Regions from separate parts of the Shewanella sp. WE21 genome, predicted to be linked through region 1. Evidence: predicted binding sites of a transcription regulator. Region 1 holds the regulator's gene; each other region holds the start of a gene.

Region 1 (2,274 bases):
GAACATAAGCCTAAGATGATGATCGGCGGTTTCTCTGCCTATTCAGGTATCGTTGATTGGGCAAAAATGCGTGAAATCGCAGACAAAATCGGTGCTTATTTATTTGTCGATATGGCACACGTTGCCGGTCTTATTGCTGCGGGCGTTTATCCAAACCCAGTACCACACGCGCATGTTGTGACATCTACGACCCACAAAACGTTAGCGGGTCCTCGTGGTGGCGTGATCCTATCTGCTGCTGACGATGAAGACTTGTACAAAAAGTTGAACTCTGCGGTATTCCCTGGCGGTCAAGGTGGCCCATTAATGCACGTTATCGCCGGTAAAGCGGTGGCGTTCAAAGAAGCTCTAGAGCCAGAATTTAAAGTGTACCAACAGCAAGTGGTTAATAACGCTAAAGCTATGGTTGAAGTGTTCCTTGAGCGCGGTTACAAAATCGTCTCTGGCGGAACCAGCAACCACTTAATGCTAGTTGACCTGATTGGTCGTGACTTAACGGGTAAAGAAGCCGATGCTGCCTTAGGTAGCGCTAACATTACCGTGAACAAAAATTCAGTGCCAAACGACCCACGTTCACCCTTTGTGACCTCAGGTGTGCGTATCGGTACACCAGCGATTACGCGTCGCGGCTTTAAAGAAGCGGAATCGAAAGAGCTGACGGGCTGGATTTGTGACATCCTTGATGATGCAAGCAATCCTGCTGTGATTGAGCGTGTTAAAGGCCAAGTATTGGCACTTTGCGCACGTTTCCCCGTTTACGGCTAATTTGCCTATGCATCTACGTTTAGTAGATGAAGGGCCGAGATTGATCGCCGACTGACTTGATACTTGTCACATCAGGTACTTAGCATCAGGCACTTAACATCAAGTAGTTAACATTAGGTTGTTAAGCTCAGGTAGTTAACCTCAGCCCATAAATAGGATAAAATCCCATGGCCGCATCTCGCGGCCATTTTTATTGGTAAAATCTTAAGTTTAAATCCATGGCGTTTGACTGAGATTTAACAGGTAAATCCATTAACGCTTTACGATCATTCACTGGCAGGAGGCTCAATGCATTGTCCATTTTGCAGCGCGACAGATACTAAAGTCATCGATTCCCGATTAGTGGCAGAAGGCCACCAAGTGCGCCGTCGCCGAGAATGCACCGAATGTCATGAAAGATTTACCACCTTCGAAGGCGCCGAGTTAGTTATGCCTAGGGTGATTAAACGTGATGGTTCACGCCAACCCTTCGATGAAGAAAAACTCCAAGGTGGCATGTTGCGCGCCGTTGAAAAACGCCCCGTATCTATGGATGAAATCGAGCAAGCGCTTAGCAAAATCAAATCTACCCTGCGCGCCACTGGCGAACGGGAAGTGCCCTCAGAAATGGTCGGTAACTTAATGATGGAGCAATTGATGAACCTAGATAAAGTCGCCTATATACGTTTCGCTTCCGTGTACCGCGCTTTCGAAGACGTGTCTGAATTTGGCGAAGCCATCGCCAAACTGCAAAAGTAGTTATTCGATTCTTGCGGCCTGTCTTTCAGGCTTCTGGTTGCGCTAGCTTTAAAAGAGGCTTTGATTAATAGCTTCAGCAAGACAGGTTTTAAACACAGATTTACAAGACTGGTGAAAGCCGAAACCTTTAACAACAGGGTTGAACATGAGCTTGAACATAAGTTGGTCCGTACTCGATACCCAAATGATGAGCCGCGCGATTCAATTGGCGCGCAAAGGCTTTTACACCACTAGACCCAATCCCAGTGTGGGCTGCGTTATCGTTAAAGATAACCAAATCATTGGTGAAGGTTATCATCAAAAAGCGGGTGAGTCCCACGCCGAAGTGCATGCGCTACGTATGGCTGGCGAACGCGCCCGCGGCGCAACGGCCTATGTTACTTTAGAGCCCTGCAGTCATTATGGCCGCACGCCGCCCTGCGCCTTGGCGCTGATCAATATTGGCGTTAAACGTGTGGTGGTAGCGGTGGAAGATCCTAATCCGCAAGTAGGTGGTCGTGGCATTCAAATGCTGCGTGACGCCGGTATTGAAGTGAATGTGGGATTACATCGCGATGAAGCCTATGCCTTGAATGTAGGCTTTATGAAGCGGATGGAATCGGGTTTACCCAGAGTCACAGTCAAATTGGCTGCCAGTCTCGATGGTAAAACTGCGCTGTCTAACGGTGTGTCTAAATGGATAACTGGCCCAGAATCCCGCCGTGACGTGCAGCGATTACGTTTACGTTCCTGCGCGCTAGTTACGGGAATTGAAACCATACTGGCAGACGC
Region 2 (2,274 bases), 1.9 Mb from region 1:
GCATTTGAGCGCCATCTGTTTTACATCGTAATTGCAATCGCCCGCTTTATGATTAATACCATCGCGAATCGCAAACACTAGCTTAGGGAATACTGCCGTCTTGCGATTTTTACCCAATCCCGCCATCCGCACTTTGAGCATAGATTGCTGAATTAAGCGCGATTCCCACGAAGTACCCAACCCAAACCCGAAGGTCACGAACGGTGTTTGGCCATTGGCAGTGTGTAAAGTATTGACCTCATATTCCAAAGACTGGAATGCATCGTGACATTCTTTTTCAGTTTGCGCCGTAGCAAAGGCTTTGGCATCGGTAATCTTCCAATTCAGGGCAATTTGGTAATGCTTGTCGTAGCTCTTAGCGACAAATGGCGCTAACACTTCATCGATACGGTTGATAGTTGTGCCGCCATAGATATGACTCGCCACTTGGGCAATAATCTGAGCGGTCACAGCTGTCGCTGTTGAAATAGACTTAGGGGTTTCAATTTCGGCATTACCCATTTTAAAGCCGTGGGTCAACATGCCAGCTAAATCAATCAACATGCAGTTAAACATCGGGAAAAACGGAGAGTAATCTAAGTCGTGGTAATGGATCTCGCCCACTTCATGGGCAGCGACTACATCCTTTGGCAAAATATGACTCTTGGCATAATGTTTGGCGACTATGCCCGCGAGTAAGTCCCGCTGAGTAGGAATGACTTTTGAATCTTTATTAGCATTTTCATTGAGTAAAGCCGCATTGCTTTGCTCAACTAAACCACGGATTTCGAGGTTGAGTTTACTGGTCGCTTCACGGCACACATCTCTGTCGTGACGGTATTCGATATACACCCGCGCCAGGGACTTGTACGGCCCTTCCATTAGTAAATTCTCAACCGCATCTTGTAGATGGTGGATATCGACTTCAGCTAATGGCGCGACGCTTTGACTGATACACGCTGCCACTGTCGCTGCATAGTCGCCATCCTCTATTCCAACTGAGTTTGCAGCGGCATTCACTGCATCCCTTATCCTTGTTTCATCAAAAGGTGTGCGGCAACCATCACGCTTAATTACGACTGGCATTGTTCAGTTCCTCTCCATCTCGCCTAAAAACTAACACTACATCTAGTGATTTTAAAAGCATAAAACACAATATGTAGAGCATTAGGCTACAATGACGATAAGGAGTCCATGATCCAGATCATAGTTTTTAGGATGAAATAAAAGAACAAACAAGAACTGCAGCTAGGCCCAATTATCTGAAAATTGCGCCTTGACCTGCTGGTTAAACCCAGCTAGTTGAATGCGTGACAATTTGTGTTTATCACGCACTATGGATGTGAATTAACGTTTAGCAAGCGCAAGATAACTACTGAGTTGGCCCGATGCAGATTGATGTGCCCCCATAGATGAAGCGAGTTGCATCATAGATTTTAGCCCCTGCCACTGCTGCTTTTGAGCATCCGTAAGCGGAGGTTCAGAATTCAAATAATCCGTCAATTGGCTAAGGACTTTCGTGGCCTTCTGGGCTAGCACCGGCGACTGAGCATCATCCATATTGGTTAAGACGTTCTTAGCATCTACTAAGGTATTGATAAGAGGATTATTGGGTGATTTTTTAGCTAATGATTTTATTTCATCATCTAAAAAATCTTGCAACGATTGTTTAGTCGGCGTTGTTGTGCTCGGCACTGTAATACCGTTTTTCGATAAACGCTCGAGTTGCACATCCGATAAAATGCCATCCTTTTGTAAGCGCGACACCAATGCGGGAATATCGGCGACGCCAAATTGACCATCGGCAAAAAAATCCTTCGCCATCGATTGAATTTTCTGTGCGCGTTGCGCCCGTGGCGACAGCGCTATCTCATCGGTTTTACCTTTATCGGGTTTGGTAGCATCCGTCTGCGTTTTATTTGTTTCTATCGTAGTATCGGTTTTAGCCGTGCTCGTCTTTTGGCTATTGGCACCATAGGCATCGGCGATACTGGCACTGCTGCGATTAAGATTAAAGGCATTTAAAATAGAATTCATCGTCAAAAATTCGGCGTCTAAGACTCAATGACGGTTTTAAAGCAAAAACTAAGCCAATCAAGTATTAATCAGTGCAACCCCTGAGTTAATAGCATCACTGTGCATAAACTAACTTATATCTAGGACTGTATGTCTTCGATCAAGGCAAGACATTGCCGCCTTAGTAAATCGAGTGCCTCAGCGTCCATCTGCACTTTATCTAGTAAGGTTTGCTTCAAGGCAAGAGCTTCGTGCCTGATACCCTCTCCTTGACTTGTC
Region 3 (2,274 bases), 1.4 Mb from region 1:
CTGTCTTGCTCATATTGCAGATATAAACGCTCAAACTCATTTTGATCTTCAAAGAAAGCATCGTACAAGCCAGGCACGTCAGATGGGCTAAATAAACTGATGTTTTCGCCTTTGATCAGACGTTGATACATCACTTTGTTCAACTGCACACCGTAGTCTAAATGACGGATACGGTTGTCTTCGACGCCGCGGTTATTTTTCAATACCAGCAGAGATTCGACTTCTAAGTGCCAAATAGGGTAGAACAGGGTCGCAGCACCGCCACGCACGCCGCCTTGAGAACACGACTTCACTGCGGTTTGGAAATACTTATAGAAAGGTAAACAACCTGTGTGGAAGGCTTCACCACCACGGATTGGGCTACCTAAGGCGCGAATACGACCGGCGTTAATACCGATACCCGCACGTTGGCTGACGTATTTCACGATAGACGAAGCGGTCGCGTTGATGGAATCTAAGCTGTCACCACATTCGATCAGTACGCAAGAGCTGAACTGACGCGTTGGGGTGCGCACACCAGCCATAATTGGCGTTGGCAGCGACAGTTTAAAAGTTGATACCGCGTCATAGAAATCTTTAACGTATTTCAGGCGCGTCTCTTTTGGATAACGGGCAAACAAGCAAGCCGCAACCAAAATGTAAAGGAACTGCGCGCTCTCATAGATTTCGTGGGTAACACGGTTTTGAACTAAATACTTGCCTTCAAGCTGTTTTACCGCAGCGTAGGAAAAATCCATATCGCGCCAATGGTCGATATAGGTATCCATCACATCCAGCTCTTCGCGGGTGTAATCTCTTAAAATGTGTTGATCGTATTTACCCAGCTCAACCAATTTAGTCACGTGAGCATACAATGCGGGCGGCTCGAACTGACCGAAGGCCTTCTTACGCAAATGAAACACCGCTAAACGGGCAGCAAGGAACTGATAGTCCGGTGATTCTGGAGAAATTAAATCCGCCGCAGCCTTGATAATGGTTTCATGGATAGCTTCGGTTGGGATGCCATCGAAAAACTGTAGGTGCGAGCGAAGTTCAACTTCAGAAACAGAAACGTTTTTTAATCCCTTGGCTGCCCAAGTAATTACGCGGTGTATTTTTTCGAGATCGATATTCTCACGATCGCCACAGCGTTTTGTGACTGTCATAGTGCTATTCATTTGGAGATAGGCCTTGGTTCTTATATGTATTTAGGTGAGCAAAATCACCGTACGTATCCTTGTAAAACAATCAATAATCGTCCCTTAAATACAGCTGACTGGTTAAAAACGAGTCAATTAAGCGGCGAGCTTCTAGTGTGTCTGATTGTTACCTATACACAAGATATGGTGTTTTAAATTATATGGGATACAAGATAGTGAGGTTTGCCCCTATTTGCAAGTCTGAATTCAGGGGACATCTTGTGGATAACGTGAGGATAAAATTTTGCGTTAGTAACGACTAACCTTGAAGCTCAATTTCAGGTTAGCGTGTCACACTCATGGGGGATTTTTAGGCGATCTTTTTCTTTAGATCGCGATCGCTCACGAGTGCCGATCTTTTATCCGCCTGACTTTTTCCGTGGGTCATAAATAGTATGCTGACACACTGATGTTCGTCAGTGAAGTTACGTATTGGATGCCTTATTCGTGAGCATTGTAGGCGCTGTTTTTGGTTGATGTTGTTAAGCCAATGCTTCAATTAGTGCTTGATGTAGCTCAGTTGGGCTCGCAAAATGCGCGTGCGCAGGCCATTGCAATGGCTTGTCGTTCACGCCCAGATAACCCCATAGGGCCACGCCGCCTAACATGCCAGCAGCCTTGGCCGCGAGCAAATCTCGCTCGGCATCCCCAAGATACAAAATGTGCTCTGGAGCACAGTTCAGTTGTTGTGCGCCTAACAGCATTGGTGCAGTGTGGGGTTTTGGGTGTTTTGTAGAATCGCCACTGATGATAACGGGCATACGCAAGTGTAAATTCAGTTTTCGCAATAAGGGACGGGTAAAGCGCGCAGGCTTGTTGGTGATGACCCCAAACGGCAGCTGAGTTAACTCGAGCCAATCGAGTAATACCGCTATGCCTGTAAATAGCGCACAATGATCGCCATTAATGCGCTGATAGTGGGCGAGCAGCCCTTGCTGTACTTGAGTACGAAGATCATCCGCTGCATTGGGGATCGCGGCATCGACTAAGGCAAAACTGCCGTGGGATGCGGCGTAGCGCATGGCCGCTAACGGCTGCGCGGCGATGCCGACGTCTTGAAGACTTAAATTGAGGGCCTGCACTAGATCCGGCGCGG

The links. The regulator NrdR, encoded in region 1, represses ribonucleotide reductase genes. The targets are predictions, from matches to a motif close to AAACACNANATNTNGTGTTT.
Region 2: a site for NrdR is predicted at 1,097-1,116, ahead of nrdD (anaerobic ribonucleoside-triphosphate reductase). Genes of this name have one in related genera too.
Region 3: a site for NrdR is predicted at 1,312-1,331, ahead of nrdA (class 1a ribonucleoside-diphosphate reductase subunit alpha). Genes of this name have one in related genera too.

The regions. Positions count from the first base shown of each region.
Region 1 is NZ_CP023019.1:3,209,405-3,211,678, forward strand. It holds gene glyA (serine hydroxymethyltransferase) at 1-765, shown strand, start outside; gene nrdR (transcriptional regulator NrdR) at 1,054-1,503, shown strand; gene ribD (bifunctional diaminohydroxyphosphoribosylaminopyrimidine deaminase/5-amino-6-(5-phosphoribosylamino)uracil reductase RibD) at 1,649-2,274, shown strand, end outside.
Region 2 is NZ_CP023019.1:5,148,316-5,150,589, forward strand. It holds gene nrdD (anaerobic ribonucleoside-triphosphate reductase) at 1-1,065, opposite strand, end outside; gene CKQ84_RS23195 (hypothetical protein) at 1,327-2,016, opposite strand; gene CKQ84_RS23200 (MarR family winged helix-turn-helix transcriptional regulator) at 2,136-2,274, opposite strand, start outside.
Region 3 is NZ_CP023019.1:4,560,231-4,562,504, reverse strand. It holds gene nrdA (class 1a ribonucleoside-diphosphate reductase subunit alpha) at 1-1,157, opposite strand, end outside; gene CKQ84_RS20400 (HAD family hydrolase) at 1,661-2,274, opposite strand, start outside.